Regions from separate parts of the Actinoplanes sp. NPDC051859 genome, predicted to be linked through region 2. Evidence: riboswitches for the same ligand, from Rfam matches in the RefSeq annotation. Region 2 holds a riboswitch; the other holds the start of a gene.
The links. Region 2 has a riboswitch for thiamine pyrophosphate ahead of ACIA1L_RS08710 (thiamine phosphate synthase). Riboswitches for the same ligand answer to the same signal wherever they lie in the genome.

Region 1: it holds a riboswitch for thiamine pyrophosphate, as region 2 does, so the genes downstream of both, ACIA1L_RS04255 (ECF transporter S component) here and ACIA1L_RS08710 (thiamine phosphate synthase) in region 2, are expected to answer to the same signal.

What each region holds. Positions count from the first base shown of each region.
Region 1 covers NZ_JBITBX010000002.1:84,722-89,125, reverse strand. Annotated here, with positions in the region: gene ACIA1L_RS04270 (hypothetical protein) at 1-278, shown strand, start outside; gene ACIA1L_RS04265 (DUF6328 family protein) at 253-780, opposite strand; gene ACIA1L_RS04260 (alpha/beta fold hydrolase) at 854-1,669, opposite strand; TPP riboswitch at 1,764-1,870, shown strand; gene ACIA1L_RS04255 (ECF transporter S component) at 1,946-2,539, shown strand; gene ACIA1L_RS04250 (ABC transporter ATP-binding protein) at 2,544-3,983, shown strand; gene ACIA1L_RS04245 (energy-coupling factor transporter transmembrane component T family protein) at 4,080-4,404, shown strand, end outside.
Region 2 covers NZ_JBITBX010000003.1:158,700-163,103, reverse strand. Annotated here, with positions in the region: gene ACIA1L_RS08725 (thiazole synthase) at 1-34, opposite strand, end outside; gene thiS (sulfur carrier protein ThiS) at 36-236, opposite strand; gene thiO (glycine oxidase ThiO) at 233-1,255, opposite strand; gene ACIA1L_RS08710 (thiamine phosphate synthase) at 1,252-1,896, opposite strand; TPP riboswitch at 1,890-2,001, opposite strand; gene ACIA1L_RS08705 (ABC-F family ATP-binding cassette domain-containing protein) at 2,046-3,701, opposite strand; gene ACIA1L_RS08700 (class I SAM-dependent methyltransferase) at 3,733-4,347, opposite strand.

The DNA of each region.
Region 1 (4,404 bases), on a different contig from region 2:
TCGTGGCGGTGCCGCTGGCGTTGGTCCTGTTCGGTTGGTTGCCGCGGCGATTGCAGTGGATGCGCCGGGCCGGGGTCGCCGCCCGGGTCCGGGACCTCCCGGCCGGGCGGGACCTGCTGGCGTTGCGGGCGCTCGCCGGGCGGCCGCTGAATCAACTCGCGAAACTGGGTCCGGACATCGCGCAGTCGTGGCGCAATGGCGATGCTTCCGCGGTGGACGCGCTCGCCGCACTGGAGCTGCGCGAGCTCGGCCTCAAGACCGCTGGGCGGGGACGTTAGGCTCCGCCGCGTTCTTGGCGAAGTCCTCGTCCTCCTCCTCGACGTCCTCGTCCATCCAGTTGCGCTTGGCGAACGGGATCGCGGCCCAGAAGGTCAGGAACCAGGCGCCGGCAATCGCGGTGAGCACCAGCGCTACCCAGAAGTTCAGCAGGTAGTCGGTGATGAGCAGGATGCTGCTGACCATCGCGATCAGCATGAAGGCCAGCCCACCGGTCGCCATCCGGTGCGCATAGCGGACCAGCTCCGGCTTGCGGCCTTGGCGAAACAGCGCCCGGTGGAAAGCCACCGGCGAGATGATCATCGCGGTGGCGAACGCGGCCGCGATGAGCGCGACGACGTAGGTGTCCTTCTGGAAGGCGGTCACGTTCGGGAAGCCACTGCTGAACGGCAAGGTCAGCAGGAACGCGAACAGGATCTGCACGCCGGTCTGCGCGACCCGCAACTCCTGCAACAGGTCCGAGAAGTTACGGTCCCAGCGCTGCTTCTCCGACTCGTTCTTCATGCGGGGCTTCTCGGCGGACATCCGGGGGGCTCCTCTCGTTGAGCGCGACCCGGATGCCCGCAGACGCGAAACGTCAAACGCCGATGCGCGCGAGCGCCACCTCAGCCAACGCGTTCGGCGCTTCTTCCGGCACCCAGTGCCCGATGCCGCGCAGCACGACCAGGCGATAGTCCGCCTCCACCCAAGTCTCGGTGCCCAGCGCGGCGGACCGGCCGACGACCGGATCACCGTCGCTCCACACGTACGTCGTGGGCACGGTGATCTTGCCCATGCCGGCGAGCTCGCCGCGGGACAGCGCCCGATACCAGTTCAGCGCCCCGGTGAGGCGGCCCGGCTCGGCCATCGCGCGGGCGTACAGCGCGGCGCGGGGACCGATGTCGCGCATCATGCTGCGCAGAACCGCACCGCCGCGGGCCAGCAACAGCCGCTCAGCCACCCGGGACCGGAAAACGCCCATGTAGGCGAACCGCATCCGCTGCGACGGCTGGTTGCGCAAGGCGACAGACATGGCGCGCGGGTGCGGGACGGAGACGGCGGTCAGCGTACGGATCCGATCCGGATGGTCAGCCGCAAGCATCCACGCCACCTGCGCGCCCCAGTCGTGGCCGATCACGTGCACCCGGGCCACGCCGAGCGCGTCGAGCACCGCCACCGCGTCAGCCGCCGCCTCACGCAGCCGATAGTCGGCGACCGCCTCGGGCCGCGCCCCCGGTGAGTAGCCGCGCTGATCCAGGGCGTACGTCCGCAGCCCCGCCGCGTGCAGCCGCGGCAGCAGGAGATCGAACTCGCGGTGGTCCTGAGGGAAGCCGTGCAGCAAGAGAACCGGAGTGCCGTCCTCCGGCCCGGACACTGCCACGTCGAACGTGAACCCTCGGGCCTTGATCTCCATGTGACGCCTCCTACGCTGACGGGTACGCCGGTCCGGTGCTAGCGTCATCGAAACACATGCCATGAAGATTGTTCGCGACGAGAGTCGCGGGCAACTTCACCGACAGGGGAGCGCACAGCGCTGAGAGTGCGGGCCGACGCCCGCAGACCCTCGAACCTGATCTGGGTAATGCCAGCGCAGGGAGCTCGGTCTGCTCCAGCTGCGCCATGTCCGGAAACCCGCCGGATGTGGCGTGCGTCTCCTCCCGGTGAACCGCTGCTGGGAGGCACGGAACATATGAACAGTCACACTCCGTCACACCGTTGGCGCACGATCGACATCGTGATCGCCTCGATCATCGCCGTCACGTTCAGTGTCGTCTTCTGGGCCTGGGGCCACCTGTGGAACGCCACGGACGCCGCGTTCGCCTTCTTCCCGCCCGCGAAGACCCTGATCTACGGCGTCTGGCTGGTGCCCGCCGTCCTCGCAGGTCTGATCATCCGCAAGCCGGGCGCCGCACTCTTCACCGAAGCCGTCGCCGCGGTCATCTCGGTGCTGCTCGGCACCGGCTGGGGCGCCCTGGTCATCCCGCAGGGCCTGGTCCAGGGCCTCGGCGCGGAGATCGCCTTCGCGATCCTGCTCTACCGCAACTGGAAACTGCCGGCCGCCCTGTTCGCGGGCGCGCTGACCGGCCTGAGTGCCGCGCTGTTCGACTTCTTCGCCTGGAACGGCGGCACCGACCTCTGGGAGTACCGCATCCCGTACGCGCTGCTCACCATCGTCAGCAGCACGATCATCGCGGGCGCGGGCGGCTGGGCGCTGACCCGGGCGCTGGCCCCCACCGGCGTGCTCGACCGCTTCGCGGCGGGCCGGGACCGGACGCTGGTCTAAACCCATGGCAGAGGTCGTCCTACAGGGCTTCGGCTGGCGCCACGCGGGGCGCCGGGCGTGGGCCGTACGCGGCCTCGACCTGCACATTCAGCGCGGTGAGCGGGTGCTGCTGCTCGGCCCTTCGGGGGCTGGCAAGAGCACCCTGCTCGCCGCGCTGGCCGGGCTCCTGCCGGAGGACTCCGGCGAGTCCGAGGGCACGGTCACCGTCGACGGGCGGGATCCACGCGACCGGGACCGGGCCGGGCTGCTCTTCCAGGATCCGCAGACCCAGCTCGTGATGGCCCGCAGCGGCGATGACGTCGCGTTCGGCTTGGAGAATCGGGGCGTACCGGCTGGGGAGATCTGGCCGCGGGTCAGCGACGCCCTGGACCGGGTCGGCTTCCCGTACCCGATCACCCGGCAGACCCACGCGCTTTCCGGCGGCGAAGCGCAGCGCCTCGCGCTGGCCGGCATCCTCGCCCTGCAGCCGGGACTGTTGCTCCTCGACGAGCCCACCGCCAACCTTGATCCGGCGGGCGGCGACCTGATCCGCGCGGCCGTCGCCCGGTCCTGCGACCGCGACACCACGCTGATCGTCGTCGAACATCGGGTCGAGCAGGCGTCGCCGCTGGTCGACCGGGTGGTGGTGCTCGCGCCGGGCGGCGGGGTCGCCGCCGACGGCGCCCCCGAGGTGGTCTTCGCCGGGCACGGCCCGGCCCTGGCCGAGCAGGGGGTCTGGGTGCCGGGCTATCCACTGCCCCCACACCGGGCCGTCGCCCCACCAGCAGATCCTTTGGTACGCACGGAGCACGTCTCCGTCGGGCACCGCCTCCCACCCACCGACCTGGACGTCCGGGCCGGCGAGGTCCTCGCGGTGACCGGCCCGAACGGCGCCGGAAAGTCCACATTGGCGCTTGTTCTCGGTGGCCTGCTGGCGCCGACGTCGGGCCGCATGAGCGCCTTCGGCGACCCGAAACCGCCGCACCGCTGGCGAGCCGCGACACTGACGCAGCGCATCGGTTCGGTCTTCCAGTCGCCGGAACACCAGTTCGTCACCGGTCGGGTCGCCGACGAGCTCGCCGTGGGTCCGCGCCGCCTGGGCCGCCCGGCTGCCGAGGTGACAGCGATCGTGGCGGAGCTGCTGGAGCGGTTGCGGTTGACGGCGCTGGCCCGCGCCAACCCGTACACATTGTCCGGGGGTGAGGCTCGGCGGCTGAGCGTGGCGACGGCGCTCGCCACCCGGCCCCGCTTGCTGGTGTTGGACGAGCCGACCTTCGGCCAGGACCGCAGGACCTGGATCGGCCTGGTCGAGCTGCTCGCCCAGCTCCGCGACGACGGCCACGGCATCGTGGCCGTCACCCATGACGACGCGTTTGTCACCGCGCTGGCCGACCGCGTCCACGACCTGGCCCCGACCTCTGCCGAGCCGCTTCCGCGCCGCCGCCCCGATCGGCGCCCGGCATGACCCCGACCCCGGTCAAGCCGCTTCCCCGCCCCGATCGGCGCGCGGCATGACCCCGACCCCGGTCAAGCCGCTTCCCCGCCCCGATCGGCGCGCGGCATGACTCTTTCCCTGGCACCGGTCGCTGACCCGGCGGCGCCGCTGGCCCGCCGCAACCCGGTGGCGAAGCTCGGCGCGGCGCTGCTGTTTTCGCTGCCGTTGGTCGCCACTCTGGATCCGCTCACGCCCGCCCTGGCGCTGGCCGTCGAGCTCGCCGTCCTGCCGTTCTTCGGCATCCACCTGCGCGTGGTGGCCCGCCGTGCCTGGCCGCTGAGCATCGCGGCGCTGGGCATTCTCCTGACCATGGTGCTGTTCGCCGCCGACCGGTCCGGCGAGCTGCTGTTCGCGCTCGGCCCGTTCGCCGTCACCACCGGCGTGGCTTCCA
Region 2 (4,404 bases):
GGATCAGCCGGGACTCGCCAAACAGCTCCGACATGTCAGCCGCCCTGCGCCGCGGTGAGCACTTCGACCCGGTCGCCGTCGCTGAGCTGGGCACCGGACCACCCGGACCGCGGCACAACCTCGCCGTTGACCGCTACCGCGACGCCGCGGCGCGCCTCGGTGACGGTGGCGACGAGTCCCTCGACGGTGCTACCTGGGTCGACGGTGCGGCCGGCGCCGTTCACGGTGACTTTCATGCAAACCTCCCCGGGGAGAAAGCGGCGGGCGGTGCAGAGTGCTCGATCACGAGGTCGGCAATCAGATCGGCGGTCACCGGGGCCAGCAGCACCCCGTTGCGGTGGTGGCCCGCCGCCACCACGACGTCATCGCTGATGCGGCCGAGCAGCGGAGCATTGTCGGGAGTGGAGGGACGGTGCCGCACCACGCTTTCCGTCAACTCGAACTCGGCCAGGTCCGGCACCAACTCTGTGGCGGGACGCAACAGCTCCAGCACCGCCCCGGCCGTCACTGTGGCGTCGGCGCGTTCTTCCTGGGTGGCACCGATGACGATGTCGCCGTCCGTGCGCGGGACCACGTACACATGTCGGCCGTCGACCTGCCCGACCACGACGTGCCGCAAGAGTCCCGGCTCGCCGCGCAGGCGCAGCACCAGGCCTTTCACCGGTCGGATGGGGAGGCCGGTGAGAGCTGCGGTGCCGAGGCCAGCGGCGACGACGACGGGACCCGGCGGAACCTCAGTGGCCTGGCGGTGCACCACTGCTGGGCCGAGCGCGGTGCGCAGCGCAGCCAGCACCCGCCGCGGGTCGACTTGCTGGTCGTCCGGCAGGTAGGCGCCGCCCCGCAGCCGCGGCGTCAGAGCCGGCTCCCGATCGCGAACCTCGCTGGGCGGCAGCCGGTGCACGCCCATGCCGTGCTGCTCGCGGTACGCCCACAGCCGCTGCGCCTCGGCCAGATCATCGCCGGTCAGCGCGACGGCAAGCGTCCCGTGGGTGTCCAGTCCGACGTCGATCCCGGTCTCCCGGCGCAGCTCGGCGGCGAAGCCGGGCCAGCGGGCAGCCGACTCGATCATCAACGCGGTCAGCGCTTCCTGGCCGAACGACGACTCGCCCGCCGGCGCCAACATCCCGGCCGCCGCATACCAGGCACCGTCGTCGGATCCGTTGTCCAGCACGGTGACCCGCAGGCCACGTTGCTGGCAGCGCCACGCTACGGACAGGCCGATGATCCCGCCGCCGACGATCGTCAGGTCGGTCACGGCAGGGCCTTGAGCAGCCGCGCAACGGCCTCACCCGGATCGGCGGCGGTGGCGACCGCCCCGACGACCGCGACGGCCGCGGCCCCGGCGGCGATCAGGCCGGCGGCATTGTGGAGGGTCACGCCGCCGATCGCGACGACCGCAGTGCCGGGCACCGAGCGTGCCACCGCACCGATCTTCGCCGGGCCGAGCGGGTCGGGCAGACCGGACTTGGTAACGGTGGCGAACGCTGGGCCGACCCCGAGGTAGGTGGCGCCGGCACGGACCGCTGACCGGGCTGCCACCTCGTCCCGGCAGGTCGCACCGAGCACCGCCCGCGGACCGAGCACCTTGCGGGCGGCGGCGACCGGCAGATCGTCGGCGCCGACGTGCGCGCCGTCCGCGTCCGCGGCCAGCGCCACGTGCAGTCGGTCGTTGACCAGGCACAGCACGCCGGCCGGGCGGCATTCGGCGACGACCTCGGTGGTGAGCGCGTACGCGTCGCGGTCGGTGGCGTCGTCCTCGACCCGGACCTGGATCGCTAAGCGGTTGACCAGGCCGAGCCGCTCGGCAGCAGCCACCGCGGCGACGACCACGGCAAGTGGATCACGCCCGGGGCGGGCATCGGTGATGACATGTAGACACGGAAAGCCGGGGTCCACAACGCACTCCTCCCTGCGCCGGCATGACCCGGATCAGGTTCGACGGTCGGGGGCCGCGACAGCCCCCCTCTCAGCCCGGTGCACCGGACTCCCGTGGGGTTGGTTCCGCCGCCGACACTAGCTCCGCAGCGGCGTCGGAGTAAAGCCCGTCAGCGGACGTCCCAGACCGGCTCGGGGGTTTCGACGACCTCACCATCGCCTTGGAAGAGCACGAAACGGTCGAAGCCGCGGGTGAACCAGCGGTCGTGCGTGACCGCGATCACCGTGCCCTCGAACGCCTGCAGGCCCTCCTCCAACGCCTCCGCCGACGCCAGGTCCAAGTTGTCCGTCGGCTCGTCGAGCAGCAACACCGTGGCCCCGGACAGCTCCAACAACAGCACCAGGAACCGGGCCTGCTGACCGCCGGACAACGTGCCGAACCGCTGATCCCCCTGCGCCGCCAGCTCATACCGGTTGAGCGCCTTCATCGCTCCTGCCCGGTCCATTCCGGACCGATGATCGTCGCCCCGCCAGAGGATCTCGACCAGCGTGCGTTCCAGCAGCTCAGGCCGGTCATGCGTCTGCGAGAAGTGGCCCGGCCGGACCCGGGCACCGAGCCGCGCCATGCCGTTATGCGCGACATGCGCCAAAGGCGCGCCGTCGACCGGCTTGTTGTCGGCCTCCGGCGCCGTACCGCCCGCTGCCAGCAGCCGCAGAAAGTGCGACTTGCCGGTGCCGTTGGCACCCAGAACGGCGACCCGGTCGCCGTACCAGATCTCCAGGTCAAAGGGGAAAGTCAGGTTCTCCAGCTCCAGGCCGTCGCAGACCACGGCCCGTTTTCCGGTACGCCCACCGCGCAGGTTCATCTTCAACGACTGTTCCTTCGGCGGCACGGGCGGCGGCCCCGCCTCCTCGAACTTGCGCAGGCGCGTCTGCGCGGCCTGATAGCGCGAAGCAAGCCCGTCGTTGAACGCTGCCTTGTTCTTCAGCGTGAACACCAGCTCGCGCAGCTTCTCGTGCTCCTCGTCCCAGCGCCGCCGCAACTCCAGCAGCCGGTCATGCCGGTTGGCGCGCGCCTCGTGCCAGGAGGCGAAGCTGCCGGGATGGGTCCACGCGCCACCGCCCTCCACCGCCACCACCCGGGTCGCGGTCTGCGCCAGCAACTCCCGGTCGTGCGAGACGAACAGCACCGACTTCGCCGACTCCCGCAGCCGGGCCTCCAGCCACCGCTTGCCGGGCACATCGAGGAAGTTGTCCGGCTCGTCCAGCAAGAGCACCTCGTCGCCGCCCCGCAACAGCAGGTCGAGCGCAAACCGCTTCTGCTGGCCGCCGGACAGCGTACGCACCGGCCGGGACCGCACGTCCTCCCACGGCTTGCCGAGGATCGCCACGGCCACGACGTCGAACAGCACCTCGGCGTCGTACCCGCCTGCTTCGCCCCAGCCGGTCAGGGCGTTCGCGTACCGCAGCTGCGCCTTCTCGGACTCCGGTGCCGACTTCAGCGCGGCGTCCGCGGCAGCCAAGGCGCTGCCCGCCGCCCGCAACGGCGGCGCGACCAAAGACAAAGCCAAATCCTCGAGGGTACGGTCGTCGCCGATCATCCCGATGAACTGGCGCATCACCCCGAGCCCACCGGAGCGAGCCACCGAACCGACCGGCACGGCGAGGTCCCCGGCGACCATCCGCAGCAGGGTCGTCTTGCCCGCCCCGTTCGGCCCGACCAGCGCTACCTTCGCGCCCTCACCCACCCGAAACGACACGTCGGCGAAAAGCTCCCGCCCGTCCGGCAGCACGAACCCGACCCCGGAGACATCCACGTAGCCCACGGCGCCATCCTTGCCGAGAAGGCCGCGCCGGTCAGCCGGTTTTCCCGGCGATTTTCAGCACCCGGAACCCGCGCTGGCTCGCGATGCGTTCCACGTTCCAGCCCAGCCCGGTCAGCCAGGTATGCAGCGAGTCCCCGCCGAGGTTGCGATTGATCACCAACCAGCCCACGCCGTCGGGTGCGAGCCGGCCCAGCCAGCGTTCCGTCATCGCGTGCAGTTCGGCCTTGCCGACGTGGGTCGGCGGGTTACTCCAGATCTGGTCGAACACCACTCCGGCCGGCACGTCATCCGGGGCACTGACGCGAACCCGATCACCCAGGCCCAACGCCTTGGCGTTCTCCATGGTCAGCTCGCGGGCGCGGGCGTTGACGTCGATCGCGTACACGGTTGCGGCAGTCGCCTCACTAGCCAGGACGCAGGTGATGGGGCCGTACCCGCAACCGAGGTCGAGAAAAGTGCCGCCACTGCCCGCAGCAGGCAGCTCGGCTTTGCGCAGCAGCACCGCCGTCCCGGGGTCCAGCCGCCCGGCGGAAAACACCCCGCGTGCCACCGTCAGGTCGTACGCCCGCCCCGCCGCCGAGAATTCGATCCGTCCCCGGGTGCCGGGCGCGGCCGGCTCGGCACTGAAGTAATGGTCGGCGCTCACCCCGCCAGTGTCCCGCGCCCAACGAGCGCCGCCGCACCGGGGTGCCGCACATTCTGT